Regions from separate parts of the Burkholderia sp. Ac-20345 genome, predicted to be linked through region 4. Evidence: predicted binding sites of a transcription regulator. Region 4 holds the regulator's gene; each other region holds the start of a gene.
What was found. The regulator FNR, encoded in region 4, switches genes on or off when oxygen is low (the NO sensors DNR and NnrR bind a similar motif). The targets are predictions, from matches to a motif close to TTGATNNNNATCAA.

Region 1 (7,579 bases), on a different contig from region 4:
CCTGCAGGTCGGCCACGGTGCGCACCGGCGAATTCTTCGGTACGAGGATCGCGACGCCGTCGAGGCTCTGCCGCGACACGGCGACGACCTTCACCGGCGCTCCGCGCGCGGCCAGCGTGAGCAGCGCGGAATCGCCGAGGAAACCGACGTCGATCGCATTGCCGTTCAGCGATTCGGCAACGGGCGCGGCGGCCTGGAAATGCTTCCACTCGATCGTGTAAGGCAGGTCCTTCAGCACGCCGGACGCCTCCATCGACGCCTGGATGTTGAAGTAGTTCTGTTCACCGACGCGCAGCGTGACGGTGTCTTTGGCCATACCCGGCTGCGCGGCAAGCGCCAGCAAGAGTGCCGTGACGATTCGGCTCAGCAACGTGATCTCCCGTAGTGTTGGCGGGCGGCCGCGCGATGGCGGCGCCTCGTGTTCCACCTTGCACGACGGCCGGCGGAACGGATGGAACCGGTGAAGATACGTCGATCCGCTTCATGAAACAAACGCAATATTCTTCTATGCAAAGATGCAAATATTTTATGAAGTGACCGGTATCGCCTGATGCCGCCTGCCGCCCTCCCGGGAACCCGGTTCGAATGAATCCTCGATAGATATTTCGTGCGCGAAATAAATCACGGACTATATTTCGCATACGAAATAACTACCCGTGACGAGGATGGCCATGACCTCCCAACCCATCGAGTTTTCCGCCGCCGACGGCTACGCGCTGCACGGCACGCTGTGGTCGCCGGACGCGCCGCCGCGGGCGCTGGTGCTGATCCATCCGGCGACGGCCGTGCCGGAGCGGCTGTATGCGGGCTTCGCGCGCTTCCTGACCGAACGCGGCTTCGCGGCGCTCACCTACAACTATCGCGGCATCGGCGCGTCGCGGCCCGCGCGCCTGGGCGCGCTGCAGGCGCGCATGCGCGACTGGATGGAACTCGACGTGGGCGCCGCGACCGCGTGGGCACGGCAGGCGTATGAAGGGTTGCCGCTGCTGGCCGTCGGCCATAGCGTCGGCGGGCATGCGATCGGGCTGTCCGCCGCCACGCCGCACCTACGCGCGGCGGTGCTCGTCGCCGCGCATGCGGGCAGCACGCGGCTGATCACGCAGGCGGCCGAGCGCCTGAAGGTGCGGCTCATCCTGCGCGTGCTCGGCCCGCTGATGTCCGTGCTGCTCGGCTACGTGCCCGGCAAGCGGCTCGGGCTCGGCGAGGACATGCCGGCCGGCGTGTTCCGCGAATGGAGCCGCTGGACGACGTTGCCGCACTATTTCTTCGACGATCCGACACTCGGCGCGGCCGAGCGTTACGCGAAACAGCAGTTGCCGATCCTCGCGCTCGGCTTCGACGACGACCCGTGGGCGAACCCGACTGCCATCGGGCTGCTGGTAAGCTATCTGACCCGCGCGGCGGTCGAACGCCGCCAGATCGATCCGCACGCGGCGGGCAGCGGCCCGGTCGGGCACATGGGCTTCTTCCGCAGCCGCCCCGGCACCGTGCTGTGGCCCGACGTGGCCGACTGGCTCGCGCAGGCGCTGGACACGCCGCGAGCCGCGGGCCGTCCCTCCCTTTCCATTGCAGCCGGGAACCCAGCTTGAGCGAAGACCGACGACTGTTTTTCATGTTGAACATCGGCCAGCGGCGCGTGCAGCGCTGGATCGACCGCAAGGCGGAGACCGAGACGCGCGCGAGCGCCGCGCAGGCCGGCGCACTGTTCTGTCTTGCGAAACAGGATGGCGCGCTGATCGGCGAGATCGGCGCCGCACTGCAGCTTGCGCCATCCGCGATGACGGGGCTTGCCGACCGGATGGCGAAAGCCGGCCTCATTACGCGTCATGCCGATTCGGACGACGGCCGCGCGACACGGTTGTACCTGACCGACGACGGCCACGCGGCGCTCAAGCGTGCACGCGTGCTGCTGCGCGAGCTGAACGGCAAGCTGTGCGACGGGTTTTCCGACGACGAACTCGATGTCGTCGCGCGCTGGCTGCATGCGTTGCAGGACCGGTTTCCGGCGGAACGCTGAGCGGCGCCTTCCGGCATCGCCACCGACGCTCGGCGGCCCTCATCGCAAGCGATTGCGATTCGCGTTTTCGATTTGATTTTCATGCCGTCGCGACGGCAATTTTTGCGTGCCTTCGGCCCCGTGCCGGCAACGCTTTCCGGCTACGCCGCTGTTACAAAAAACTGCCTGTCCGCCGGCATTCGAATCGCCTAAATTGCAATCCACTTCGACACATTCGTCGCATGCGCCGACAGGCCCTTCCGTCCGGTCGACATCGCAGACACGCCCGACAATCAATGAGAATGAAGAGGAGTCTTGACCGACGTGCTGGCGGCATCCAGCACACGCGGATTGCGATGGCTGAAGCGGCATCCTGAACGACACGTATCGGCACGATGCGCGGCATCCGACGCCGCGCACCGGATCACGCTGCCGCAGCGTGTCGCACCATCGCACCCGCACCCCAACGAGGAGCAGTCCATGCGACGCATGATCGTGTCCCACTCGCTTGTCACCCGCCTGTCCGCCGCGATGGCGATGGCCGCCGCTGCCGCGGCGCACGCCGAGCCCGTCGTCGTTTCCGGCCCGAGCCCGTTCGTCGCCTGCACCATCGGCGGCCCCGGCACCAACTACGTGAACGCCGAAGTCGAGCCGTGGCTTTCGGTCAACCCTGCAAACCCGATGAACATGATCGGCGTGTGGCAGCAGGACCGCTGGTCGAACGGCGGCGCCCACGGGCTCGTCGCCGGCTACACGTTCGACGGCGGTGCGACCTGGGCACGCACGCCGCAGCCGTTCAGCGCATGCGCGCCCGGCGGGCTCAAGTACGAACGCGCGTCCGATCCGTGGGTCTCGTTCGGGCCGGACGGCACCGCGTACTCGGTGTCGATCTCGTTCAACCAGTCGAACAACGGCAACTCGGTCGCCGCGTCGGTCTCGACCGACGGCGGACAGACCTGGAGCAGCCCCGCCGTGCTGATCGCGAACGACGAGCCGACGACGCAGTTCTTCAATGACAAGGAATCGGTCACCGCGAACCCGGTGAAGGCCGGCGCGGCCTATGCGGTATGGGACCGTCTCGAGCTGCCGAACGGCAACCCGTACGCGAACCTGCATACGCAGGCGTTCCGCGGCCCGACGCTGTTCTCGAAGACGACCGACGGCGGCAAGACGTGGAGCAAACCGAAGGTCATCGTCCACGTGCCTTCGCGCCAGCAGACGATCGGCAACCAGATCGTCGTCGATCCAAGGAACGGCACGCTCTACGATTTCTTCGACCTGATCCAGCCACCGTTCAGCAAGGCGGCCGGCAAGGTCGCGTTCATCAAGTCGACCGACGACGGCGCGACGTGGACGAAACCGCAGGTGATCGCCGGCCTGCAGACGGTCGGCGTCACGGATCCGGTCACCGGCGAACCGGTGCGCACCGGCGACATCATTCCGGAACCCACGATCGATCCCGCATCGGGGCAACTGTACGTCGTGTGGCAGGACAGCCGCTTCAACGGCGGCACGTACGACGAGATTGCGGTATCGACGTCGAAGGACGGCGGCGCGACCTGGAGCACGCCACAACAGTTGAACACGCCGACCGGACGCCCCGCGTTCAATCCATCGGTGCGCGTCAACAACACGGGGGCGGTGATGGTCACCTACTACGACTTCCGCGACCTGCAGGCCGGCAACACTACGACGCTGCCAACCGGCTTCTGGCGCAAGATCTCGCATGACGGCGGTACCACGTTCACCGACGAGCGGCGCGTCGGCGGCCCGTTCGACATGAAGCTCGCACCCAACGCCGAAGGTTTCTTCATCGGCGACTACCAGGGGCTCGACGTGCTTCCATCGTCGTCGTTCCATCCGTTCTTCGTCCAGACCAACGCGGGCAACCTGACGAACCGCACCGACGTGTTCTTCGCGCAGTAACGCACACCTGGCCGCCACGGCACCGCGCGACGTCGCCTGTCGCGCGGCGTCGTGGCCGGCGTGCGCGGCATCAATGCATGTCGGTCAGCACGATGCGCCCGTCGACCTTGCCTTCGCGCAGCTTCGCGAACACGTCGTTGATGTTGCCGAGCCGGTCGCGATGGATGTGCGCGCGCACCAGGCCGTCGGCCGCGAAATCGAGCGATTCCTGCAGGTCGCGCCGCGTACCGACGATCGACCCGCGCACGGTGATGCCGTTCAGCACGGTCGAGAAGATCGGCAACGGGAAATCGCCGGGCGGCAAGCCGTTGAGCGCCACCGTGCCGCCGCGCCGCACCATCCCGAGCGCCTGCGCGAACGCACTGCGCGACACGGCCGTGACGAGCACGCCGTGCGCACCGCCGATCTCCTTCTGGATCACTTTGGCCGGATCGTCGATCGACGCGTCGATCGTCAGTTCCGCGCCGAGCTGCCGTGCCAGCGCGAGCTTGTCGGGTGAGATGTCGATGGCCGCGACGTGCAGGCCCATCGCACGCGCATACTGCACGGCCACGTGCCCGAGGCCGCCGATGCCGGAGATCGCAAGCCACTGGCCCGGGCGCGTATCGGTGACGCGAATGCCCTTGTAGACGGTGACACCCGCGCACAGGATCGGCGCAATCTCGTCGAACGCGACCTGCGCGGGCAGATGGCCGACGTAGTCGGGATCGGCCAGCACGTATTCCGCATAGCTGCCGTTCACCGAATAGCCGGTGTTCTGCTGGCCATGGCACAGCGTCTCCCAGCCGGTGTGGCAGTACTCGCAATGACCGCAGGCCGTGTAGAGCCAGGGCACGCCCACGCGGTCCCCCTCGCGCACGTGCGTGACGCCCGCGCCGACCGCGGCGACGATGCCCACACCTTCATGACCCGGAATGAACGGCAACGTCGGCTTGACCGGCCAGTCGCCATCGGCCGCGTGCAGGTCGGTATGGCACACGCCCGAAGCCTTGATGTTGACGAGGATCTGGCCGGGCGCCGGCGTCGGCACGGGCACCTCCTCGATGCGCAGCGGTTCGCCGAATGCGTGCACGACGGCCGCTTTCATGGTTTGGGTCATGGGTCGCTCCTGCCTGGTCGATGAGCGATCCAGTATCCGGTTTCGGAATCGAGCGACGTTGATGCGCGTCAATGCGCGGGACGATGCGCGGCGACGGCCGCTGCTTCAAGGCGTCGCACCAGGGCATGACGCCGGAATGCACCGGATCCTGATGCGAGAGAGGAAATCCACGACCGCCACATCGATCACCGTATGGCTGTTTCCCGGCGGGCAGCTTCAACGGACATCGAATGCGGGCGACACGAACCCTGCACGGACACGTTCCGCTCCCGCCACCATTTCACTCATCCGACAGAAACCCGACAGGATCCTGCCATCCGGCTTGGAATTTGAAATGATATAACATATCATTCCGCGTGCTCGTCCGCCTGACGCCGTTCCACTTTGGGTGGTCGAGCCTCGCCGAGCCATATTCCAACGGGTCACTGCGCGTCGCAGACGCAACAATATATCGTATCCAGCCGTGATCCGCATCGCTCGTTATCCGATCCGATTCCAACCGATTCACCGACCATGCGCGACCTCCCTCGTCTACCGCTTCGCCCGCTCTCGTCCCTGTCGCTGATGCTGTTCGCCGCCGTCGCGCACGCGCAGACCGATACGCCGCCGACCACCTCGCTTGCCCCGATCTTCGTGACCGCGAACCCGCTCGGCGACAACGAACTGATCGCGCCGACCGTCCAGCTTTCCGGCGATGCGCTGACGCGCCGCCAGGCCGATTCGCTCGGCGAAACGCTCAACGGGCTGCCCGGCGTGTCGACCACCACCTACGGGCCGATGGTCGGCCGCCCGATCATCCGCGGGATGGACGGCGACCGGATCCGGCTGCTGCAGAACGGCGTCGCGGCCTACGACGCGTCGTCGCTGTCGTACGACCATGCGGTGCCGCAGGATCCGCTGTCGGTCGAACGCGTCGAGATCGTGCGCGGCCCGGCCGCGCTGCTGTACGGCGGCAACGCGGTGGGCGGCGTCGTCAACACGATCGACAACCGGATTCCGCGCGAAGCGATCCAGGGCGTGACGGGTGCGCTCGACGCGCGCTACGGCGGAGCGAACTCGGTACGCGCGGGCGCCGCGCAGGTCGAAGGCGGCAATGGCCGCTTCGCGTTCCACGTCGACGCATTCGACCGCGAAACGAGCAAGCTGCGGATTCCCGGCTACGCGCGCAGCAGCGCGCAACGCGCGATCGACGGCCCCGACACGCCGCAGCCGGAAGGCAACGTGCCGAACAGCGACGGCCGCGTGCACGGCGGCGCGGTCGGCGCGTCGTACACGTGGGCGGACGGCTTCGCGGGGCTGTCCTACAGCGGCTACGAATCGAACTACGGCTCCGTCGCGGAAAGCGACGTGCGGCTGCGGATGCGCCAGGAACGCCTCGCGCTCGCGTCCGAGGTGCGCAACCTGAGCGGGCCGTTCACGAAGCTGAAATTCGACTTCGCGTACACCGACTACCGCCACAAGGAAGTCGACAACGGCGAAACCGCGACCACCTTCCGCAATCGCGGCTACGAGGCGCGCATCGAGGCAACCCATCGCAAGATCGGCCCGTTCGAAGGCGCGATCGGCGTGCAGTTCGGCCAGAACACGTTCTCCGCGCTGGGCGACGAGATGCTCGTGCCGTCCACGCGCACGAACAGCGTCGCGCTATTCGGCCTCGAGGAATGGCAGGTCGTCCCGGCGCTCAAGCTGAGCCTCGGCGGCCGTTTCGAGCACGTGAAGGTCGATCCCGATCCGGCCGGCGTCGAGAAATTCGCGGGGGCGCAGCCACGCGAATTCAACGCGGGCAGCCTGTCGGCCGGCGCGCTGTTCTCGCTGACGCCCGTGTGGTCGGTGGCGGCCAACGTCGCGTACACCGAACGCGCGCCGACCTTCTACGAGCTGTATTCGAACGGCCCGCACGATGCGACCGGCCAGTTCCTGATCGGCAACCCGAACGCGTCGAAGGAAAAAGCCGTGTCGACCGACCTGTCGCTGCGCTATGCGAGCGGCCCGAATCGCGGCAGCGTCGGCGTGTTCTACAACCGCTTCTCGAACTACCTGGCCGAGTACAACACGGGCCGCGTGGTGAACGACGACGGCGAACCGGTCGCGCCCGGTACCGATGGCTCGCTCAACGAGGCGATCTACCGCGGCGTGCGCGCCGAGTTCTACGGCATCGAGCTGGACGGCAAGTGGCGCGCCTTCGCGCGGCGCGGCCATACGGTCGACCTGGAACTGACGGCCGACTACACGCATGCACGCAACGTCGACACGGGCCAGCCGCTGCCGCGCATCGCGCCGCTGCGCGCGACGCTCGCAGCCGACTACGGTTACGGCCCGTTCGGCGCGCGCGCGCAGCTCACGCATGCGTGGTCGCAGCATCGCGTGCCCGACAACGACTTTTCGACGGATGGCTACACGTCGCTCGGCGTGATGCTGACCTACAAGTTCCGCGTCGGCCCGACGCACTGGCTTGCCTACCTGCGCGGCGACAACCTGACGAATCAGGAAATCCGCTATTCGACTTCGGTCGTGCGCGGCTTCGCGCCTGCGGGCGGCCGCAGCGCGATGGCCGGGTT
Region 2 (7,579 bases), on a different contig from region 4:
ATTTGTCCTATGCTTAACGGCGACGCCCGGCCAGGTTTCGCGCCGCCGTCCGCTGCAACAGCCATTCATCCGTCAGAACCAGGGAGCCTTTGCCATGCTGAAAAAGCTGCTGATGCTGTTCGTCGCGCTATCGCTGTCGCTCGCCGCAGGCCTTGCCGCGGCCGTCGAAGTCAACACGGCTGACCAGGCCGCGCTCGAATCCGTGAAGGGTCTCGGGCCCGTGAAGTCGAAGGCGATCATCGACGAACGCACCAAGAACGGCCCGTTCAAGGACGCTGACGATCTCGCGAACCGCGTCAAGGGCCTCGGCACGAAGTCGGTCGGGCATCTCGAAGAAAACGGCCTGACGATCGGCGGCTCGGCGACGCCGCCGAAGGGCGTGAAGCTGTCGAAGCCGGCCGCGACGACCTCGGCCACCACGTCGGCAACGACGTCGGCAGGCACCGCGTCCACGTCCACGACCGCGACGGCCGGCACGACGGCCACCGCACCGGCACCGGCGGCAAGCGCGCCGGATGCGACGGCGAAGCCGGCCAAGGCCAAGCGCATGACGAAGAAGGAAAAAGCGGCAGCGGCAGCGGCGGCATCCGCCGATGCGGGCGCAAGCGCACCGGCCGCAGCATCGTCGGCAAAAGCGACGAAGGGTTCGAAGAAGAAAAGCAAGAAGGACAAGGCAGCCTCCGCCGCCGCGGCGTCGGGCGCCTGATGTGCGCCGCGCGCGACGGCGTGCGCGCGGTATTCGTTCAACGGGCGCCCACTGCGTGGCGCCCTTATCGGTAAAGGTGAAGAATCATGGGTCTCCTCGACATCGTTGGCGGTCTGCTCGGCGGCCAGGCTGGCGGCAACTCGCAAAGCGCGCTGATCACGACTGCGCTCGAATTCATCAACAACCAGCCGGGCGGCCTGAACGGCCTGATCGAGAAGTTCAAGGCAGGTGGCGCCGGCGACATCATCGGCTCGTGGGTCGGCACCGGCCAGAACCAGCCGATCTCGCCGGACGCGCTGCAGAACGTGCTGGGCTCGGACGCGATCGGCGCGCTCGCGAGCAAGTTCGGTGTCGATCCGTCGATCGCGTCGACCGTCCTCGCGCAGGTGCTGCCGCACGTCGTCAACCACGCGACGCCGGACGGTGCAGTGCCGGCCGACGGCCAGGCGCAGGTCGACCCGTCGAACGTGCTCGGCTCGCTGTCGCAGATCGCCGGCATGTTCGGCGGCAACAAGCAGGGCTGACGCGCTGCGTCGTTGCAACGCTCCATAAGCAAACACCCCGCCGAGGCGGGGTGTTTGTTTTTGCGCGCCCGGCGCGAACCGGGCGGCAGCCGATGGCAGGCGATCAGTGCACGACGCGGTCGAACACGAACTTGCCGTCGTGGATATCGACCGGAATCACGTCCTTCGGACCGAAGCGGCCCGCGAGGATGAGCTTCGCGACCGGGTTCTCGATCTCCTGCTGGATCGCGCGCTTCAGCGGACGCGCACCGAACAGCGGATCGTAGCCGACCTTGCCGATCTGTTCGAGCGCCGCCTCCGACACGTCGAGCGCCATGTCGAGCTTCGCGAGCCGGTCGTGCAGGCGTGCGAGCTGGATCTTCGCGATCGACTCGATGTTGCTGCGGTCGAGCGCATGGAACACGACGACGTCGTCGATCCGGTTCAGGAACTCGGGGCGGAAATGCTGCTTCACCTCGAGCCACACGGCGTCCTTGATCTCTTCCTGCGGCGCACCCGTCATCGCCTGGATCACCTGCGAGCCGAGGTTCGACGTCATCACGATCACCGTGTTCTTGAAGTCGACCGTGCGCCCCTGCCCGTCCGTCATGCGGCCGTCGTCGAGCACCTGCAGCAGCACGTTGAACACGTCCGGATGCGCCTTCTCGATCTCGTCGAGCAGGATCACGCTGTACGGCTTGCGGCGCACGGCTTCCGTCAGGTAGCCGCCTTCCTCGTAGCCGACATAGCCCGGCGGCGCGCCGATCAGCCGCGCGACGCTGTGCTTCTCCATGAACTCGCTCATGTCGATGCGGATCAGGTGTTCTTCCGAATCGAACAGGAACGACGCCAGCGCCTTGCACAGCTCGGTCTTGCCGACCCCAGTCGGGCCGAGGAACAGGAACGAGCCGTACGGACGGTTCGGATCGGCGAGACCCGCGCGCGAACGGCGGATCGCGTCGGCCACCGCGCCGATCGCCTCGTGCTGGCCGACCACGCGCTCATGCAGCTTTTCCTCGATGTGCAGCAGCTTCTCGCGTTCGCCCTGCATCATTCGCGACACCGGAATCCCGGTCGAACGCGACACGACTTCCGCGATTTCCTCCGCGCCGACCTGCGTGCGCAGCAGGCGCGGACGCGTCGGGTTGTGCTGCTCCTGCTCTTCGGCCTGCGTGACCTGCTTCAGCTGCGCCTCGAGCTGCGGCAGCTTGCCGTACTGCAGCTCGGCAACCTTCTCCAGCTTGCCGTCACGCTGCAGCCGCGCGATGTCCGCACGCACCTTCTCGATCTCTTCCTTCAGCTGCGCACTGCCCTGCACCGCGGCCTTCTCGGCGGTCCAGATTTCCTCGAGGTCCGCATATTCGCGGCCGAGACGCTCGATCTCTTCCTCGATCAGTTGCAGGCGCTTCTGCGACGCTTCGTCCTGCTCCTTCTTCACGGCTTCGCGCTCGATCTTCAGCTGGATCAGACGACGGTCGAGCTTGTCCATCTCTTCGGGCTTCGAATCGATTTCCATCTTGATCTTCGAAGCGGCTTCGTCGATCAGGTCGATGGCCTTGTCCGGCAGGAAGCGGTCGGTGATGTAGCGGTGCGAAAGCTCGGCCGCGGCGACGATCGCCGGGTCGGTAATGTCGACGCCGTGGTGCAGTTCGTACTTCTCCTGCAGCCCGCGCAGGATCGCGATCGTCGCCTCGACGCTCGGCTCGTCGACGAGCACCTTCTGGAAGCGGCGCTCGAGCGCGGCATCCTTCTCGATGTACTTGCGGTATTCGTCGAGCGTGGTCGCGCCGATGCAGTGCAGCTCGCCGCGCGACAGTGCCGGCTTCAGCATGTTGCCCGCATCCATCGCGCCCTCGGCCTTGCCCGCGCCGACCATCGTGTGGATTTCGTCGATGAAGACGATCGTCTGGCCTTCGTCCTTCGCGATGTCGTTGAGCACCGCCTTCAGGCGTTCCTCGAATTCACCGCGATACTTCGCGCCCGCGAGCAGCGCGGCCATGTCGAGCGACAGCACGCGCTTGCCCTTCAGCGTCTCGGGCACTTCGCCGTTGACGATCCGCTGCGCGAGCCCTTCGACGATCGCCGTCTTGCCGACGCCCGGCTCGCCGATCAGCACCGGGTTGTTCTTGGTACGGCGCTGCAGGATCTGGATCGAACGGCGGATTTCGTCGTCGCGGCCGATCACCGGATCGAGCTTGCCCGCACGGGCGCGCTCGGTCAGGTCGACCGTGTATTTCTTCAGTGCCTCGCGCTGGCTTTCCGCGTCCTGGCTGTGCACCTGCGAGCCGCCGCGCACCGCGGCGATCGCGGCTTCTAGCGCCTTGCGCGTGAGGCCGTGCTGGCGCGCAAGCTTGCCGGCGTCGCCCTTGTCGTCGGACACGGCGAGCAGGAACATCTCGCTCGCGATGAACGTGTCGTTGAGCTTCTGCGCTTCCTTGTCGGCCTGGTTCAGCAGCCCGGCCAGTTCACGGCCGATCTGGATGTCGCCGCCCGTGCCCGTCACTTGCGGCAGGCGCGAAATGGCCTCGTTCAGCGCGCCTTGCAGCGCCTGAATGTGAACACCCGCGCGCGACATCAGCGAGCGGGCGGAACCGTCCTGCTGCGCGACCAGCGCCGCGAGAACGTGAACGGGTTCGATGTATTGATTGTCGCGGCCTGCCGCGAGGCTTTGCGCGTCCGAGAGTGCTTCCTGGAACTTGGTGGTGAGCTTGTCGATTCTCATTTAGTCGAGACCTCCAATTTTCGATTAACACCAAGATGAGGATGGTTATGCGGCTTTCAAGCGAAATTCGGGTTGATTCAGCGCAAAAAACGATAGATAGCCTTGAAGCGACCCCGGGGCGGGCCACTGCCGGATCGAGAAGCGCGGCGAGCGCGTATCAGCCGGCCGTCGACGGCGGCTCGACGGTTGCAGGCGCGTCGTCCGTCGACGGTGCGGCACGCACGAGCGCGACCGGACGGATGCCGAGCAACGCCACGAGCGGCGCAGCGTGTTCGACCAGCTCGCCGAGCGTGTGACGGTCGAGTTCGGCGAAGAACGCATCGCGCGCGGCCGCCAGCACACCCTTCAGTCGGCACTGCGGCTCGATCACGCAGCCGCGCGACTCGCCCTCGGCCGCAAAGCAGCCGACCAGCGCGAAATCGCTCTCGGTCGCACGTACGACCTGGCCGACGGTCAGTTGCAGCGACTCGGGAAACAGCCGCAGTCCGCCATTGCGGCCACGGACGGTGTCGACCCATCCCAGCTCGCCGAGCTGCTGTACGACTTTCATCAGATGGTTCTTCGAGATGCCGTAGGCATCCGAGATCTCCTGGATCGTCGCGAGCCCCTCGCCGCGCACGGCAAGGTACAGCATCACGCGCAGCGAATAGTCGGTGTAGTCGGTGAGTCTCATGAGCGAATACGGAAAGAAACGATCGTGCCCCGATTACGCGAGCCGAGCCGATCAGGATGCGCGCGGGGCCGGTTGACGGCTCTGTTCCGCGGCCCCGGGTTGCCGGGATGGCGCGCGCGCAATAAGATGCGTGACACTTACACGTTTTTCAGGGGTTGTTGGACGCTATTTTGCGACAAAATCCGGCCGGCGTCCTGTTCGATGCCCACGCCGCCGCCCCATCGTTGCCCATTTCTGCCGGCCCTTTTTGCCATGACCGTCCTGCCTGCCTCGCCCGATACCGCACCGGCCCGCCCTCGCGACACCGAGCCGACCGAAGAGAACATCCGCGATCTCGTCTACGCGTTCTACGACCGCGTGCGCGCCGATCCATTGCTCGGGCCCGTGTTCGACGCGAAGCTGGAAGGCCGCTGGGACGACCACCTGCCGAAGATGGTCACGTTCTGGTCGAGCCTCGTGCTCGGCACCAAGGGCTATCGCGGCAACGTGCAGCAGGCGCACCAGCCGCTCGACGGGATCGAGCCGGCTCATTTCAGCCGCTGGCTGTCGCTGTTCCTGAAGACCGTCGAGGCGCGCTACGCGCCGCCCGCGGCAATCCGCTTCATGGAGCCGGCGCTGCGGATCGCGCAGAGCCTCCAGTTGAGCCGCTTCGGCTGGGACTATCAGATTCCGCCCGAGCAGCAGGCGCTGCTCGACGCAATCGCGCCGCGCCGTCGCGACGCGGGCGACGATCCGCACGCGCTGCCGTCGCGTGCCCGCGGCGAGCCGTTTCCGACGAAGATCATCGGGCGCAGCAGCGATCCGGACGCGTAACGGCCAGCCGTCACGCGCGATGCTTGCGCGCATGCGGCACTTCGCCGCATCACCCGGACGCCGTGCTCAGCGCCGCGTATTGCCCGATTCGATGCCCCAGCGCGCGAGCGCGGCATCGTCGGTACTGCGCGCGTCGACCCAGCGCTCGCCATCCGGCGTCGTTTCCTTCTTCCAGAACGGCGCTTCGGTCTTCAGGTAGTCCATCACGAACTCGCACGACGCGAACGCGTCGCCGCGGTGCGACGCAACCGTTGCGACCATCACGATCTGGTCGAGCGGCAGGAGCCTGCCGACGCGATGCACGATTGCGACGTCGATGCCCGGCCAGCGCCGGCCGGCCTCGGCGGCGATCTTCTCGAGCGCCTTCTCGGTCATCCCCGGATAGTGCTCGAGCTCCATCGCGGCGACCGAATCGCCTTCGTTCAGGTCGCGCACCGTGCCGACGAAGCACGCGACCGCGCCGATCTTCGGGTTGCGCGCGCGCAGTGCAGCGACTTCGGCGTTCAGGTCGAAGTCGTCGGTCTGGATTCGTACCGTTGCCATCGCCCGCGCCTCAACCGCCCGTCACCGGCGGAAAGAACGCGACTTCGCAGCCTTCGGTGAGCCGCGTATCGGGATCGGTCATCTCGTGGTTGCACGCCATGCGCAGTGCGCGCCCTTCGGAGAGCGTCTCGGCCCACGCACCGCCGCGCACGCGCAGCCACGCGCGCACGTCGCCCACGGTCGTGACGCTGTCCGGCACGTCGGCCTGCTCGTCGGCGACGCCCAGTGCCTCGCGTACGCTTGCAAAAAATTTCAGTTGAATCTTCATGGTTCGGGAAGCCGTCGCGTTACGACAGCAGTTCGGAAAACGGAATGAAACGCACGGTCTCGCCGGCGCTGATCGCGTGCTGCGGCGGGTTGTCGATCAGGCCGTCGCCCCACACCGTCGACGTCAGCACCGCCGAGCTCTGGTTCGGGAACAGGTCGAGGCCGCCGGCCGCGTTGACGCGCGCACGCAGGAATTCATTGCGCCGGTCGCCCTTGCCCTGCGAAAAGTCGGCACGCAGCGACAGCGCGCGCGGCGCGACGTCGCGCACGCCGGACAAGCGCAGCAGGAACGGCCGCACGAACAGCAGGAACGTGACGAAGCTCGATACCGGGTTGCCGGGCAACCCGATGAAGTGCGCATCGGGGCGATCGTCACCGCGGCGCACCGCGCCGTAAGCGAGCGGCTTGCCGGGCTTCATCGCGATCTGCCACAACGCGAGCCGCCCTTCGGCCTCGACGGCCGGCTTCACGTGGTCCTCGTCGCCGACCGACACGCCGCCGCTCGTCAGGATCACGTCGTGATCGCGCGCGGCCGCGCGCAGCGTGTCGCGCGTCGCGGCGAGCGAATCGGGCACGATCCCGTAGTCGGTCACATGGCAGCCGAGCCGCTCCAGCAGTCCGCGCAGCGTGAAGCGGTTCGAGTTGTAGATCGCGCCGGGCTTCAGCGGCTCGCCGGGCATCGTCAGTTCGTCGCCGGTGAAGAACACCGCGACGCGAATCCGCCGCGCGACCGCCAATTGCGCGCAGCCGACCGACGCGGCCAGACCGAGCGCCTGCGGCGTGAGCCGCGTGCCGGCCGGCAGGATCACCGACCCTTGCCGGATATCCGCGCCCTGCGCGGTGATCCATTCACCGGCCTTCGGCGTGTGCAGGATCTCGACCGCGTCGCCGTCGGCCGACGCCTGCTCCTGCATCACGACGGCGTCGGCGCCGGGCGGCACCGTCGCGCCGGTAAAGATCCGTGCGGCCGTGCCGGCAGCGAGCGGCGCGGCCGGATGACCGGCCGGAATGCGCTGCGACACCGGCAAGCGCCGGTCGCCATGCAGCAGGTCGGCGACGCGCACCGCATAGCCGTCCATCGCGCTCGTATGCATCGGCGGCACGTCGAGCGGCGAGCTCACGTCGGCCGTCAGCACACGGCCGAGCGCGTCGAGCGTGGCGACGGTTTCGGCGCCGGGCAACGGCTTCGCGGCATCGAGCAACGCGGCGAGTGCCTCGGCGGTCGACAGCATCGGCGCGCGCGGCGCCGCGGGATTCGGGTTCGACATCGATGGAATCGGGGATCGTTGGATTCAATACGTCATTGTAGCGACGCCGTCGCGCGGGCGTGCGATATGGCGGACATGCGGAAA
Region 3 (7,579 bases), on a different contig from region 4:
CGAGCCCGTGCAGTTCACGCCATGGGTCGAGCGGACGATCTTGTCGTGCTGCCAGCGCATCCGGTAGCCGTCTTCCCATTTTCGGTCTTCTTCCGTGACGGCACCGTGTCCGTCGGAGAAGCGTGGCCTCGTGGTGGAGAAATAACGCAATCTGTCCAGGAAATGGCTCATGGGGATCTCGTTTTTCCGGTCTTTTGGCAGACCCTGATTATTTAAGGAGGTGAAATAGCGGATGTAAAGGTCGATTGAATCGCGATCGTTTCGCGCTTTTCACCGTGCTCGAATCGATTGTCGTGTGGATCGACATATCATGACTTGATACAAATCACGATATCGTTGATTCGGGCGAAACAACGAAACCAAATGGGGAGCGAGCAGCCTGCTATGCTGCGCACTGCATTCCCGCGTCATCCGTCCGCCGCTTCCCCGCATCACGTTGCGGCGGGCGAGATCCGCATTGAATTGCGCTGGACGATCCGGCCATCCGTATCGGTATTCGCTTCGGGATATCGAAGGTCGCGCGGTTCGTTCAGGGCATTTCCGGCCGTCGGTCAATAACACCTTTACCAACAAGAACCGCCATTTCATGACATCCCGCCTTCTCGCCGCGCTCGTTGCCGCGGCCTTGAGCTGTACCGCCCTGCCCGCCGCCTACGCGCGCACCTACGTCGCGCCGACCGCGTCGTTCGGAAAAGGCGCTTACGTTCACCAGTTCGTGCTGCGCGACCCCGTCACGCACCAGCCGCTGCCGAATGCGCGCTACCGGCTGTTCCTGCCCGGTCAGGTCATCGCGGGGCTGCCCGTCAAGCCGGATCAGCATGACAGCGTGATCTTCGGCACGACCGACGCGGCCGGGCGCACCGTCCGGGTCCGGCTGCCGAAATGGCATCCGGAGAAGCAGTGGGTGTTCAACCCGATCGTCGGCGACGGCGATCTGGGCGAATCGTTCCGGCTGGTCGAGCCGGGCGGCTCGGAACCGATCGGCCATTTCCCGTACGTGCTGGACGTGGAGAACGAATATCTCGCGTGCGGCTATTCCGATGCGAACGGCTACACCTACTACGCGCAATCGCGCACGCCGCGAAACGTCAATCTTTACGCCGGCGCGCTGGCCGGGACGGCCGACACCGACTGGTGCGCGGGCCCGGGTATGACCATCGCGAACAGCGCGAACGCCCCGGGTGCGCCTGACCTGTACACGCAATACCTCGGCAGCCTGGTCGCCAACGGCGACCGGATCAGCAGCGAATTGCGGCAGCAGATCGTCGCCAAGCTGCTGTCGCTCGCGATCGCCGAACGCGACGCGGGCCGCGTGGCCGCCGCGCTCGATCTAGACAGGATTCCCGACGATCGCCTGAACGACATCGGCTACCGGCTCGCCGACGCCGGCGTCGCGGTCGAGCGCGGGCTCGCGATGATCGACGCGCATCTCGCGGAATCGCCGAACGATGCGTATGCGCTCGACAGCAAGGGTTGGGCGCTGTATCGCCTCGGCCGCAACGACGAGGCACTGACGTGGTTCGACCGCTCGATCGCGATCTTCGCGAAAGACGGCGACACGGACAAGGACGCAAGCGAAGCCCATGCGACCGGGCTGACGCACAAGGGCGAAGTGCTGTGGAAACTGGGCCGCCAGGATGAAGCGCGCGATGTGTTCGCGCAGGCGCGGAAGGTTCAGCCGAAGAACGGGGAGTTGGCGGAAACGTTGAAGCGGCTGAACGTGCAGGCAGGCCCGGACAGCGCGGCGGCGCCCGGTACAAGCGGCACGTAACGGTATGTGTCGCGAGCCGTGATCGTCGGGACAACGCCGGTCACGGCTTGCATGGATTGTCGCGGGACAGCATGTAGACGTTCCCGGACGCATTCGCCATCGCATGACCGTTGGCGACGAAGCGCTGCTTCGTGTTCGACATCATCGCAGCAATGATCTTCGACTGATTGATACCTGGCTGCCCCATCAGCTTCCTGACGCATTCGAGCGAACGGAATACGCGCGTCAAGCCTTCGACCGCGCGAGTGCGCGTATCGCCGTGCGTCATGAAATCGCGCTGCGCGGCCGCATAGCGCCGCATCGCCGCGCGCTGCACCGGGTCCGCGTATTGATCGTCGATATATTTCCTGACGTCGTCGCGGATACCGTCACCTTGCGAATCGATGCCGCCGATCGTATCGGTGAAATCCGTCGAGTGATCGCCGTAGCGGTCCGCGGCCGAGTGCTGCGCGGGTGCGCCGGAAGCGCTCGCCGCCGATGCATCGGACGACGCATGCGAACCGAAGCCGGCCGGCGCCGCCGTTCCGGCCAAAGACGATACAGGCAGCACGGCCACGCCGATGACGACGCCGACCGCCGCAAGGTCCCTCGTTTTCATTTTTATCGTGCGCTCGTTGTTGTTGTCGTTCTTCGAGCACTATAGCGCCTGCGCGCATTCCTTCAAGGATAGATGCAACGTAACGCGTCACTCCTCGCCTTTCGCACCCGGGTTGAGCATCACGACGAAGCCGGCCACGCCGACGACCAACGCGATCGCGCCGCCGCGCAGCGCCGTCGTGCTGTCGAACAGCAGCCCCGACACGACGGCCATCATTCCCGCGAGCGACACGAACACGGCGATCGCCGCGACGACGATCCGGTACTGGCGGCTTATCATCGCGCACCCGCCGCGTCAAGCAGCCGCAGCGGCGGCCGCGACGTCGTCATCGTCGCCGCGAATCAGCAGCACCGGGCACTTCGAGCCGCGCACGAAGCGCTCGGCGACGCTGCCGAGCAACACGCGCCGGATCCCGCGCCGCCCGTGCGTGCCGACCACCGCGAGATCGCTCCCGCATTCCTTCACATAGCGCTGCAGACGTTCCGCGATGTCCTCGCCGATGCTTTCGGTCTCGACGAGTTCGGCCTCGCCCTTCGCACCGGCCAGCGCGAGGATCTGCTCGGCTTCGCGCAACACCTTGCGCCCGTCGTCGCGGATTTCCTCGACCAGTGCGTGCGGGTCGAAACGGCCTGCGTAGGTGAACAGCACCGACTTGTCCACCACGTACACGACGCTGACGTGCGCGTCGCCTGCCAGCGCGACCTTCACTGCCTCGGCAAGCGCCTGTTTCGATGAAGCGCTGCCGTCGACGGCCACCATGATCTTCTTGTACATGCGAACCTCGCTGGGGTGATTTGCCGCGCGTCTGATCGCGCGCGGCCTGTCACCATCATCGGCGGATGGCTCGTTCGAATGTTGATGCCGATCAAGTCGCGCCGGCATTCGAGCTGCGACCAGCCGACGCAGGGCGCCGCCCCGCGCCGGAGGCCTTTGCATCATCGTGCGTGCGGCGCGCGGTACTTGTGCTCGTCGAACCCGCTGTCCCGCAACCACGCGCTGGCGACCGCGTTCACGTCCTGTCCCGCGAACGGCAGCACCGTATCGGGTTGGGCGCCGTGACGATAGTTCGGCCCGGTGAATTCGGGATCCGCCGCATAGCCGAAGTACGTGTTGCCGCTCCACACGAGGTTCGCGTAACTGCCTTGCGGATTCTTCGTCCGGAAAATCGCGCCGCTGTCCGATGCGTTGTAGAAACGGTTGCCCGTCACCTGGAACGCGTTCGCGTAGCTGAGGTTTTCGACGATCGGCGTGATCAGGCCCGGCGTGCGCGTGATCACGACGTTGTCGCGCACGACCGAATCGGCCGATCCCGCGGCGGACACGATCCGCCGCTTGTCGTTCAGGCTCAGGTTGTTCTCGACGATCGCCCCCGTCTCCTGCGCGACGTGGCCCAGCCCGTCGGAACCGCATCCGCAGAACAGCATCAGCCCGCCGTCGTTGTCGTGGCTGAAGTTCGCGGCCACGCGCGTGTTGCGCGTGCCGAGATCGGCGTCAAACGCCATCCCGTCGCCGGCCTCGATATTGTTCTGCAGCCGCACGCCGTTGACTTCGTTGTAGCGGAACAGCGCATCGTCCGTATTGATCGCCCACGCACCGGCGCTGTTGCCCGGCGCACGCATCCAGACGTCATACAGGTGATTCGCCTCGACCTGCGGCGCGGTTGCCGTGCGAACGATGATGCCGTCGCCGCCGACGTTGTGGATCAGGTTATTACGGAACACGACGCGCGTCATCGGGAAATAGTCCGTCGCTGCCTGCGTGGCCGGATTCGTCAGGTAGGCCGAATTGCCCTTGTACGGCGGATAGTCGCCGCACGGCGCGCCGCCCTCCCGGCACATCCACGCGGACCGGGTCGACAGCGCGACCGCGTCGACGTTGTAGATCTCGCTGTTCTCGACCGCGATATCGTCGAAGCCGGTGCGCTTCTCCTTCGTGCCGACGACCTCGTTGTCGCGCGTCACCTCGAACAGCATCCCGCCGGTCGTCTTGTACGACCCGACCGTATTGCCGGCGACGTCTTTCAGATAGCCGCGCACGTGATGCACGTACACATCGTCGACGTGATAGTGGCTGCCCGTGCCGTAATCCTCGAGCCGCACATACAGCCCAAGGCGCCCGCCGGGCGTCGTCGCATCGTTGGTCAGCTCGAGCGAGCGGATTTCCCAGTACTGGGTGTTGAAGAGATAGATGGCCGCGCGGTTCACGGTCGGGTTGTCCGACTTGCACAGCGAGTAATAGCCGCTGAACCCGCTCGGCGTCTTGTGCTGCTCGGTGATCGACTGGTCGGGGTCGGCCGCCGCATCGGCGCAGCCGGCCGCGATGACGGGGCGCTGCGCCTTCGGGTCGCCGTACGCGTCGACGACGATCGGTGCACCGGCCGCGCCGGTACTGCCGGGTGCAGGCGTGAAGCTGCCCTCGCAGGTCGTGCCGCGCTTGAAGCGCACGTGCATGCCGGGCGTGAGCACGATCCGGTTCAGTGTCGCGAGATCGTGGATCGGATTCGCGGCGGAGCCGAGCGTCGCGGGCAATCCCGTTCCGTTCGAACCGAGCGAGCAGTCGACATGCAGCGTGCCGGGCGTCTCATCGGCCGCCTTTTCGGCCGCGGGCGCAGCGGCAAGCTGCTGCCCGGCCGCGACGCCGTCCGCCGATTCCCCGCCACCGCATGCTGCGAGCGCGCCGATCAGCGGCGCTGCGACAATCTTCCAGTGTTTCAAAGTCAGTCTCCCGAAATAGGGCATTCGTGATCCGGCACCGGATCGACCGCAGGTCGATCCGCGTGCCGGCCGCTCATTCCGGCAGCCGGTTCGTCGATACGAACCGGCGCCCCCTCCTCGCTTGCCGCGGGCAGCAGCCCCGCCCGCTCGGCCAGCGCCCACAGGCCGGCTGCCGCCGCGCCGTCGATCGTGTCGACGGGCGGCCAGCCGAACAGCGATGCCGCATGCCGGTAACGCGCGCATAGCGCGGCGTCGCCGATCAACATCGGTCGCAGCGCGTCGTCGCCGGCCGCACCACCCGGGCCGCCGTCTTCGGCGGCCAGCCCCGCGAGTTCATGACCGATCAGCACGCCGGACAGGTAGTCGGCCTGCTCGTCCGGCGCCAGATCGCCGGCCAGCAGCCGCGCGCGGCTGCCGAAAATCGTCGCGAGCAGCCCCGTCGCATGGCCAGCCTGCGCGGCGCGCACGCCACACTCGAATGCGTCGCGCGCGAATCCGCCCGACGGCCGCATCGTTCGGCCGAGCAGGCTGTGCGTGCACAGCAGCGCGTACAGTTCGCCCGTCATGAACGTGCGGAAGCGCTCGATGCGCGAGCCGAGCACGGCGACCCACTTCGAATGCGTGCCCGGCAGACCGATCCACCGGACCGACGCCGAACCGTGCGCCGCACCACCCGCCTGCAGCGCGCCGAGGATTTGCGTCTCCTCGCCGCGCATCACGTTCGCCAGCTCGCCGCGCTGGATCAACCCAGGCACGATGTGGACGGTCACGCCACGCCGCGCGCGCACCGTCTGCAGCGATGCGCCAAGCCGCGCCGCATCGATCGGCACGTCCGCATACGGCGCCTCGCGCCAGCCCTGCGTGCTGCCGACCATGCCGGCCGCGACAACCGGCAGTGCCGGCCACGCATCGAGCCAAGCGCCGCACACGTCGTCGAACGCCGCATCGCACGCATCGGCGATCGTGGCACCGGCGCCGCCCAGCTGCATCACGCCCTTCGGTGCGGCCCGCTCGTCGAGCACCGTCTGCGCATCCGCCATCAGGTACGCGCGCAGCGACGTCGTGCCCCAGTCGAGTGCGATCAGGCGCGGCACCGGCGTGTGGCCGCCAGGCCGTGGTATTGCATCTTGCATAGGATTCCTCTGTTTGACGGTTGCGGCTCGATGCTTCGTCAAGCCGGTATCAGAAGAGCGTCTCGATACCCGCGTAGACGCCCGTCTGCCCGTGCCCCGGCATCGGCGACGCACCGAGCCCGTTGCCGTTGCCGAGCCCCGGCGACTGCGGGTTCACGCCCAGGTTCGCCCCCGCGCTGTTGAACACGTGCGCGGCCGTCGCATACAGGAACGTGCGCTTCGACAGGTCGTACATCGCGCCCAGGCCGATGATCGTCGAGCGCCCTTCGCCGCTGTGGTCGGCGGTCCACTGGCCCGCGTCGATCTTCATCGAATAGACGGCGCTCTGCAGATGCAGGAACGGCGTCGCGTCGTACGTCACGCCGCCCCAGTAGTAGTTCGCGGTGCGCGACAGGCCGGCCGGCGTGTCGGGCGCGCTGTAGCGCGTATAGCCGAGCTGCACCAGCGCGGGGCCGAAGCGGTCGCGCACGCCGATGAACGCTTCCTGCGACGCGGTGAACAGGTTGTCTTCGCGGCCGTACTGGTTACGGATCTCGTTCCAGATGGCGCGCACCTCGAAGTCGCCGTGCGTGTAGGCCACCGTCGCGCCGTCGGACAGGCCCGTCGCGCCCACGTTGTTCGGCGAGCCGCGCAGCCAGCCGTTCGAGCTGTTGCCGAGGTTCGCCTGCAGCGCGAACGAGAAGCCGCCGAACTTCGGCGATTCGTAGCGGATCCCGTTCGACAGCTTCGGGCCGTTCCGGTACGACGTCAGCGACTCGACCGAGTAGTTTTCCTCGAGCAGCGGATCGTACGACCAGATATAGCTGTTGATGAACGAGCCCTGCCCGAGCCGCAGGAAGCCGTAGCGCTCGTTCCTGAAGCCGACCCACGCGCCACGCTGGAACAGCACGCCGCCGCCGTAGTTGCCGTTCGCCGCATTGATCGACGATTCGAGCCAGAACACGGCCTGGTTGCCGCCGCCGAGATCCTCCTTGCCGGTGATGCCGAGGATGCTCGTCCCCCAGTCGTTGCCTTCCGAGAAGCGCGATCCCGTCGAATGCGGGCCATTCTGCACGCCGCTCAGGTACTGCACGTCGCCGCCCACACGCCCCCACACGGTGACGCTCGATTGAGCCTGCGCCACGGCCGGCACCGCCAATGCCAGCGCCGCGATCCACCCATACTGTCGCATCAAGATCTCCTCCTTATTTTCGTTCACGTCTCGCCTGATTGGGAAAACGCTTTCCCTCTACGGCAAAAAAATTTCGCGGCGGTTGTCGTGCGTCGTTTTCCGTTATATCTCCGACGGAATGCGCGCGTGCTATGCTCGCGAAAAAGGGAAAGCGCTTTCATTGTCGGCGCGCAGTTGCGCATTTTCAAGAAA
Region 4 (7,579 bases):
ATCGCTGCGGCGCGCCGTTCGCGCGCATCGGGCGTTGGTTCCTGCGGCGCGGCGAGCAGCGCGTACACCTGCCGCACGGCCCACGACGCGACGCCGTCGTCACGGTCGATCTTGACGAGGCTGCGGTAGCGCCACGGGCCGACGCGCGCCTCGAACACGTCGCGCGGCACGTCGAGCACGGTCATCGCCATGTCAGCGGGAAAGCCGTGGCCGTACGGCATCGACGTGTCGTACAGCACGAGGTCGCCGGGCCCGTGCTGCATGCAGTCGACGTCCTGGAACGTATAGCCTTGCCCTGCGTGCATCAGGCAGATGAACACGGCGTCGCGCTGGTCCGCATGGATGTTGTGCGGCGTGCGCACGACCGCGTGCCGGTTCGCGACGATGTCGCAGGCGCCGAACAGCCCGAGATCGCGTTTGCGCAGCGTCGCGTCGATGCCTTCGGACGACTTGCCGCTGCATTCGATCCGCACGAGCGTGCGCGCGACATGGTCGACCCAGAAGTCGACGCGTTCGTGGCCGCGTACGGCGCGCGTCGAGATCGTGGCGATCTCCGTGCTGGTGTCCGGCATGACGTTCTCCCAATGACCGCCTGAGCGGCGCAGTCTCGGGCACGTCGAATAGCGCGGTCAATCCGTGAAAGACCCGGGGCGGGCGTGTGACGAGCGTGCAGCGGGGCGTTGCGGGCGCGCGCGTGATCGATGTCCGCAGGAGTCAAATGAAGCGGCGGTGTGAGTCAAGCCTCAAATGCGATTTCGGGTTAGGGCGTGCCGGCTTACTTCGATGAAGACGACTGCAGCCCGAGCGATACGTCCTGCTCGTAACCCATCTTGCCGCCGCGGAACTCGACGCTGACGTAGCCGGGCCGCCGCGCGTCGGCGACGTTCGCGTAGATCGACGTCATCACCATGCCCGCGTCGCAGTCGAGCGCGATCGTGCGGTCGATGCGGCCCGTCGCGATGTTCACGGCCTGCAGCGACTGCATCGCAATGCCGCACTTGTCGGACAGCGCATAGACGCCGACCAGCATGTGGGTCTTCGTGCGATACCACATCGGAATATCGACGGTGCCGTCGAGCTGGAGGTGATCCTGATCGTTGTCGTTCAGTCGACCGACTTCGTTCAGCGTGATCGGGAATGTCTTGTGGCCGTCGTCCCAGGTGCCGGTTGCCGTTTTACCGGCGACGGTCAGCGCGATCGGGCAGGGCTTCGGCCGCGACGGCGATGCGGCGGGCACGACCGGCGAATCGGCGTTCGATGCGGACGGCGATGCTTCGCACAGCGTCACGCGGCCGTCTGGCTCGCGGTGGCCGCGCAACGGGATCGGCTTGCGATGCGCGTCGTAGTAGTAGCTGCCGTCGACGCGCCAGCGGCCCGCGTCGTTGCGGTTGATGGCGTCGTAGGTCTGCAGCGAGACGTGAACGGGCGCCGTGCCGATCGTGCCCGTGTAGTTCGCGACTTCGTACCAGCCTGCGCGAGACACGGCTGGCGCGCACGCGAGCAGCGCGGCGATCGTCGCGGTGAACGAGCGGGCGTAACGGGCACGGCGGGTGTTCCGGGGCATGGGCGGTCTTTGTGCGTGGTGTTGGTTCGGGCGTCGCGGATATCGGTCCGGTCGTGTCGAGTCGCGCGGCTGGCCGCCGGGATGCACGCCATTGTATTCATCCGCCACGCCCGAATGACCCGCATCCGCGAATGCGGTGACAAGGGAACGCACACGACACAGTCCGGTCGCGGAACCGCGCGGACTGCGCGATCCGATCGACCGGCCTGATGCCGACAACCTCAGATTGCGCTGGCCTCGTCGATCCGGCGAATGTCGTCCTGATCGAGCTGAACACGGATCGCTTCGCCGAGCGATGCCAGCTGCGCCAGCGACGTCGCGCTCGCGATCGGCGCGGTGATCGTCGGCCGCGCGATCTGCCATGCGAGCGCGATCGCGGCCGGCTGCGTGCCGTGCTTTTCCGCCACCGCATCGAGCGCCGCGAGGATGCGCAGCCCGCGTTCATTGAGATACCCGGCGACGCGATCGCCGCGCACGCTCTTCTTCAGGTCGGCCTCGCTGCGGTACTTGCCCGACAGGAAGCCGCTCGCGAGCGCGTAGTAGTTGACGACGCCGAGCTTCAGGTCGCGCACGACCGGTTCGAGATCGCGTTCGTAGTCGGCGCGATCGAGCAGGTTGTATTCGGGCTGGATGACCTGGTACGCGGGCAGGCCGTCGCGCTGGCTGACGTCGGCGGCTTCGCGCAGGCGTGCGCCGCTGTAGTTCGATGCGCCGATGATCCGCACCTTGCCCGCGTCGATCAGCGTCTGATAGGCGCCGAGCGTTTCCTCGAGCGGGGCCGTATCGGCGAGATCGCTGTGCGAGAAATACAGGTCGATGTAGTCGGTCTGCAGGCGGCGCAGCGAATCGTCGGCGGCTTTCAGGATGTTGTCCCGGGTCAGCCCCGCGCGCGCGGCCAGCAGGCCGACCTTGGTCGAGATCACGACCTGCTCGCGCTTGCCGGAACGCTTGAGCCACTTGCCGATGATCGTTTCCGATTCGCCGCCGCTGTTGCCGGGGGCCCAGGCCGAATAGACGTCGGCCGTGTCGATGAAGTTGATGCCGGTGTCGGCGAGCGCGTCGAGCAGCGCAAACGACGTGTTCTCGTCGACGGTCCAGCCGAAGACGTTGCCGCCGAACGCGAGCGGCGAAACCTGGATGTTCGACGTGCCGAGGGTGCGTAGTGCCATGTTCTGCTCCGATTTCTGCGGGGTGACGGAATGGAACTGCGGGATGGGCCGAGACGATCGCGGCGAGACGACGGGTACGTGGTGCGGTCACGCCGTTGTCGCGGGACGCCGGACATTCTCGCCGATCGCTCCGAATCGTGCAGGCAGCGTACCGCCGCGATGGCGGACGACCTGACGCGGATGACGGACGCCTCGTTCGTTACGTGAGCACTTCGTGTGGCTGCGTTCGATCGGGAACCGATTTTTGTCGCGGCTGGCGCGACGGGACGCGGAACGGCGCGTGGGCGGAAGCGGGCGGGAGGGGAAGGTGGATGCTCCGGCTTTGCGCCAAAGCGGGTGGGACGACGGGCGGCGAGCGGCCGCCCGTGTGACGATGAGCCGGTCAGCGCAACTGCACGGCCGCTAGGAACAGCACCATGCTGCCGATCGCGCCATCCAGCACGCGCCACGCCACCGCCTTGCGGAACCACGGCGCCAGCAGTCGCGCACCGTAGCCGAGCCCGAGGAACCACACGACGCTGACCGTCATCGCGCCGATCGCGAACGCGAGCCGCGCGCCTTCCGGCTCGCGTGCGCCAGCCGTGCCGATCAGCAGGAACGTGTCGAGATACACGTGCGGGTTGAGCCACGTGAACGCGAGCGTCATCAGCACGATTGCCAGGCCGCTCTGCGGCGGCGGTGCGACCGCGTCGCCGCGCACGTCGAGGGTTTCGTGGCCCGGCTTGAACGCGCGGCGCAGTGCGTTGATGCCGAACCACGCGAGATACGCGAGGCCGACGTACAGCACCGCGTGGACGAAGGTCGGATAGCGTTCGACGAGCGCCGATGCGCCGCCGACGCCCGCGCCGATCAGGATCATGTCGGATAGCGCGCACAGCAGCACGATCTTGCCGACGTGCGAGCGCATGATGCCCTGCCGCAGCACGAAGGCGTTCTGCGCGCCGATGGTGACGATGAGTGATCCGCAGAGTGCGGCGCCGTGGGAAAAAGCGAGCCAGTTCATGGTGGGTGACAGCAGTGGAAGCAGTAGACGGATGAATCGGGTAGCGCTAGTCTGCGGTCAGCATGAAAATAAGAGAAGCTAATTCACCTAATGCAGATTAAGGAAATCTAATGCTCGACTACGCGTTGCTCGATGCCCTCGCGGCCGTGATCCGGCACGGCTCGTTTGAGCGTGCGGCCAAGGAGCTGAACGTCACGTCGTCGGCCGTGTCGCAGCGCGTGAAATTGCTGGAGGAGCGGGTCGGCAGCGTGCTCGTCAAGCGCGGGCAGCCGTGCGTCGCGACGACGTCGGGTGCGCTGCTGTGCCGGCATACCGAGCGCGTGCAACTGCTCGAGGCCGAGCTGGGCGGCCGGATGCCGGCGCTGCCCGGCCAGATCGCGAGCGCATGGCCGACGTTGCGCGTGGCCGTCAACGACGACAGCGTCGCGACGTGGTTCATCGACGCGGTCGGGCCGTTCTGCATGGAGCGCGAGACCTTGCTCGACCTCGTGATCGACGACCAGGATTACACGGCCTCGCGCATTCGCGACGGCAGCGTGCAGGGCGCGGTGACCGCGCAGGCCGAGCCAATCCAGGGGTGCCGGTCGGAGCGGCTCGGGCGTATCCGCTATCGCGCGGTGTGCTCGCCGGCGTTCTACGAACGCTACTTCGGCGCGGGCATCACGCGTGATGCGCTGCGCCGCGCGCCGTGCGTGATGTTCAATCCGAAGGACGGGCTGCAGGCGCGTTTCATCCGGCGCGTGACGCGCGCGGATCTCGATCCGCCGCAGCACTGGATACCGCACGTCGCGGGCTACCTGCGTGCGTGCGAAACGGGATTGGGATGGGGAATGTGTCCGGACCGGATGGTCGACCGTCAGCTGGCGGCGGGCGAACTGGTCGACATGTCGCGCGGGCGAACGATCGACATCGACCTTTACTGGCAGAGCTGGCGTTTGTCGATCGGCTGGCTCGACGATTTCAGCGCGGCGCTGAAGGCGCGCGCCGCGCTGTTTCTCGACTGATCGACGACGCGATGCAGGCGGCGCGCGAGCGGTGCGCGCCGTGCGGCATCAGACGTGATGCAGGCCGTCGAAATCGACGATCTGGACGTGGCGGCCCTGCATTTCGATCAGGCCGCGCTTCTGGAATTTCGACAGCGTGCGGCTGACCGTTTCGAGCGTCATGCCGAGGTAGCTGCCGATGTCTTCGCGCGTCATCCGCAGGTTGAATTCCGACGGCGAGTAACCGCGCTTCAGGTAACGCGACGATACGTCGAGCAGGAAGGCCGCAACGCGTTCTTCGGCATTCAGCGAACCGAGCAGCATCGTTTGCGACGTTTCGCGTACGATCTGTTCGCTCATCAGCTTGTGCATGCGCAACTGCATCGAGCCGGCTTCCGAGCACAGCGTTTTGAGCGCGCTGTACGGAATCACGCAGACGGAGCTGTCTTCCAGCGCGACCGCGGTGCGCGGATGCGTGTCGTCGCAGATGCCGTCGAGGCCGAGCGCTTCGCCGGCGAGATGCAGGCCGGTGACCTGCTCGCGGCCGTCGTGGCGCGTCGCGACCGTTTTCAGCGAACCCGAACGCACCGCGTACAGGTTGTCGAATGCGTCGCCTTCGCGGAACAGCGCTTCGCCGCGCTTGACGGGGCGTGCCGCGCAGATGACCGACTCGAGGCGACTGAGCGCTTCGGGCGCCAGGCCCTGCGGCATGCACAGGTGCCGCATGGCGCACGTCGAGCAGTGCGCAGCCTGGCGAGGAGCCCAGCTACCGGCATGAGGCGTGGCGGCGGGACGTGTGGCGACGGGCGTCAGCATGATCGTTTACTCCGGCGTTGAATCGACGGAATCATTGTCCCACCGCAACTTGCCGCTGTCGGGTGACAAAACGTCGCGACCGGCCGCACATGCCGAACGCGGCTTACGCGGCCGGTTCGTCGACGTTGGCGGCCGCCGGAATCAGCAGCACGGGCAACGTCGCATGGCGCACGCATTGCTCGGCGATGCTGCCGAGTACGAGACGGCGGAACCCGCGGCGGCCGTGCGTGCCGAGCACGAGGAGATCGGCATCGAACGCTTTCGCGCCGTCGAGGATCAGCGACGATACGTCGTTGAGCGATGTCGCTTCGCTCAGCTTCGTCTCGCCTTTCACGCCGGCTGCCTGCATCAGCACGGTGAAATCCTTCGCGAGTGCGTTGCCCTGCGCGACGAGCTGGTCGCGCAGCACGGACGGATCGTAGCCGGGCACGTTGTAGTAGATCGCGGCGTTCTCGACGACGTAGAACGGTTGCAGTTCGGCGCCGTGCGATTTCGCGAGCGCCAGTGCGGCATCGAACGCATGGCGGGACGTGTCGCTGCCGTCGACGGCAACCAGAATACGCTTGTACATAGTGTCTCCGAGTGGCGGGTTGAAACGAAGTCGGCCGGATGGCCGATCGGGCTGGGCAATGCGCAATGCTGCGAGGCAGAGTAAACCAATGGCCGGGACTTTGCAGTGAGGTGCCGGCGGCGCGTTCCATGCACGTGGCGCATGCCGCGCCGCGCGACTTGTGTCGTGCGGTATGGTCGCCGCCGTCGTTCGCATCGTTGGCGGGAAGGCATGCGTGAGCATCGGTGTCGCGTGCGGCACGTACATGCGCATCGCCGTGCGTGCCGATCGCATCGACACGGCGCGACAGTCACGCGGATGCATCGCCCGCATCGCCATTCAATCGCAATCGAGCCGATTCGACATGACCTCGATCAACGCATGTGCGTCGCTGCGATTCACGGCATGCACGAAATCGCCGGTGCCGTTGCGCGGAATCGTTCGCTTTTGCATCGCGTAGTGACCAGTGCACGGTCGGCGTACGGTAGTCGCGCACGCCGATCCTCAGCCATCGGCTGTCGACCGATGGCGGTTCGCAAACGAACGATCGATTCAAACGCCGCGCCGGCTATCTCGGTACGGCCGTCAGCTCGAATACGCGCTCCGGCCGCCGCTGGTGGCCGGGCCAGTACGCGCTGCCGTACATCCGGTGAACGGGGCCTAACTGCGCATCGCTGACGGGTAGCGGTGCGTCGAAGCCCTTCTCGATCACCATGTAGCCGGCGCGCAGCGCGAACGCCGGATGATTGCCGCCGGGGCGGCTGTCGAAACCGGCGAAGCCGTCGCCGGCTTCCGGCATCGCATTGTCGAGCGACGCGTTGCTGCCCGTGATCTGGTCGGGCGAGATCGGCCCGCCGCCGGCAAGGCGCGACGCCTCGCGGTTCTTGCCGTCGGTGTCGACCGTGCTGTCGTGCGTGTCGTCGTTGTCGAGCTCGATGCTGCGCGGACGCGAACGATCGGTTTGACCGGATGATTCCATCGCGGCTCTCCTCGCGGCGAAGCGTTCCGGATCGAAGCAAATCCCGTTCCGGGCGTGACGGGAAAAGGCGCGCGGGCGATCGCCGCGGTCGCGCGACGCGCACTGATTTGTCGTGATTTATTTCAGCTAGAAGACGCGTTTTCTACAGAGTATGATTCTTTTCCTGCGAAGCGGCGACAGGGGATTCGGTCGCGCCGCCTCTGCCCGCGCCGGGGGGCCGCAGCACCCTTAAAGACGGGTAGTGAACAACAAAGCAAGGGACTAGAGGTGGCGGATTCATGCAAGCGACTACTGCCTTCACGCACCGCGGTTATCTGTTGAACTGCGCGCCCGCGCGCGCCAGTGACGGTTCATTCAAGCCCTACGTCGTGATCTCCCGATCGAGCGACGGGGAGCTCGTTGCGAACCGATTTTTTCCGATCGAGCTCCAGTTCAACGACGAAGGCGACGCAATCGCGCACGCGCGCGACTGGGCCGTGCGTTGGATCGACGCGAGCAGCATCACGATCTGACGC

Region 1: a site for FNR is predicted at 5,080-5,093, ahead of adhP (alcohol dehydrogenase AdhP). Genes of this name have one in related genera too.
Region 2: a site for FNR is predicted at 4,004-4,017, ahead of clpB (ATP-dependent chaperone ClpB). Genes of this name have one in related genera too.
Region 3: a site for FNR is predicted at 3,225-3,238, ahead of G3O06_RS36800 (universal stress protein). Genes of this name have one in related genera too.

Annotation. Positions count from the first base shown of each region.
Region 1 covers NZ_JAAGPO010000053.1:17,932-25,510, forward strand. The annotation lists gene G3O06_RS20245 (ABC transporter substrate-binding protein) at 1-370, opposite strand, end outside; gene G3O06_RS20250 (alpha/beta hydrolase) at 672-1,589, shown strand; gene G3O06_RS20255 (MarR family transcriptional regulator) at 1,586-2,017, shown strand; gene G3O06_RS20260 (sialidase family protein) at 2,477-3,922, shown strand; gene adhP (alcohol dehydrogenase AdhP) at 3,993-5,021, opposite strand; gene G3O06_RS20270 (TonB-dependent receptor) at 5,535-7,579, shown strand, end outside.
Region 2 covers NZ_JAAGPO010000120.1:22,223-29,801, reverse strand. The annotation lists gene G3O06_RS31875 (helix-hairpin-helix domain-containing protein) at 95-706, shown strand; gene G3O06_RS31870 (YidB family protein) at 793-1,230, shown strand; gene clpB (ATP-dependent chaperone ClpB) at 1,334-3,931, opposite strand; gene G3O06_RS31860 (Rrf2 family transcriptional regulator) at 4,089-4,604, opposite strand; gene G3O06_RS31855 (group III truncated hemoglobin) at 4,857-5,417, shown strand; gene G3O06_RS31850 (molybdenum cofactor biosynthesis protein MoaE) at 5,484-5,960, opposite strand; gene moaD (molybdopterin converting factor subunit 1) at 5,971-6,228, opposite strand; gene glp (gephyrin-like molybdotransferase Glp) at 6,248-7,495, opposite strand.
Region 3 covers NZ_JAAGPO010000172.1:14,824-22,402, forward strand. The annotation lists gene G3O06_RS36780 (nitrate reductase subunit alpha) at 1-171, opposite strand, end outside; gene G3O06_RS36785 (tetratricopeptide repeat protein) at 587-1,771, shown strand; gene G3O06_RS36790 (hypothetical protein) at 1,812-2,369, opposite strand; gene G3O06_RS36795 (DUF2964 family protein) at 2,457-2,648, opposite strand; gene G3O06_RS36800 (universal stress protein) at 2,664-3,143, opposite strand; gene G3O06_RS36805 (right-handed parallel beta-helix repeat-containing protein) at 3,305-5,083, opposite strand; gene G3O06_RS36810 (2-dehydro-3-deoxygalactonokinase) at 5,086-6,216, opposite strand; gene G3O06_RS36815 (porin) at 6,266-7,387, opposite strand.
Region 4 covers NZ_JAAGPO010000017.1:69,326-76,904, reverse strand. The annotation lists gene G3O06_RS09590 (helix-turn-helix domain-containing protein) at 1-572, opposite strand, end outside; gene G3O06_RS09585 (hypothetical protein) at 776-1,564, opposite strand; gene G3O06_RS09580 (aldo/keto reductase) at 1,786-2,733, opposite strand; gene G3O06_RS09575 (LysE/ArgO family amino acid transporter) at 3,116-3,736, opposite strand; gene G3O06_RS09570 (LysR family transcriptional regulator ArgP) at 3,847-4,740, shown strand; gene fnr (fumarate/nitrate reduction transcriptional regulator Fnr) at 4,789-5,535, opposite strand; gene G3O06_RS09560 (universal stress protein) at 5,639-6,106, opposite strand; gene G3O06_RS09555 (DUF3005 domain-containing protein) at 6,654-7,064, opposite strand; gene G3O06_RS09550 (hypothetical protein) at 7,343-7,576, shown strand.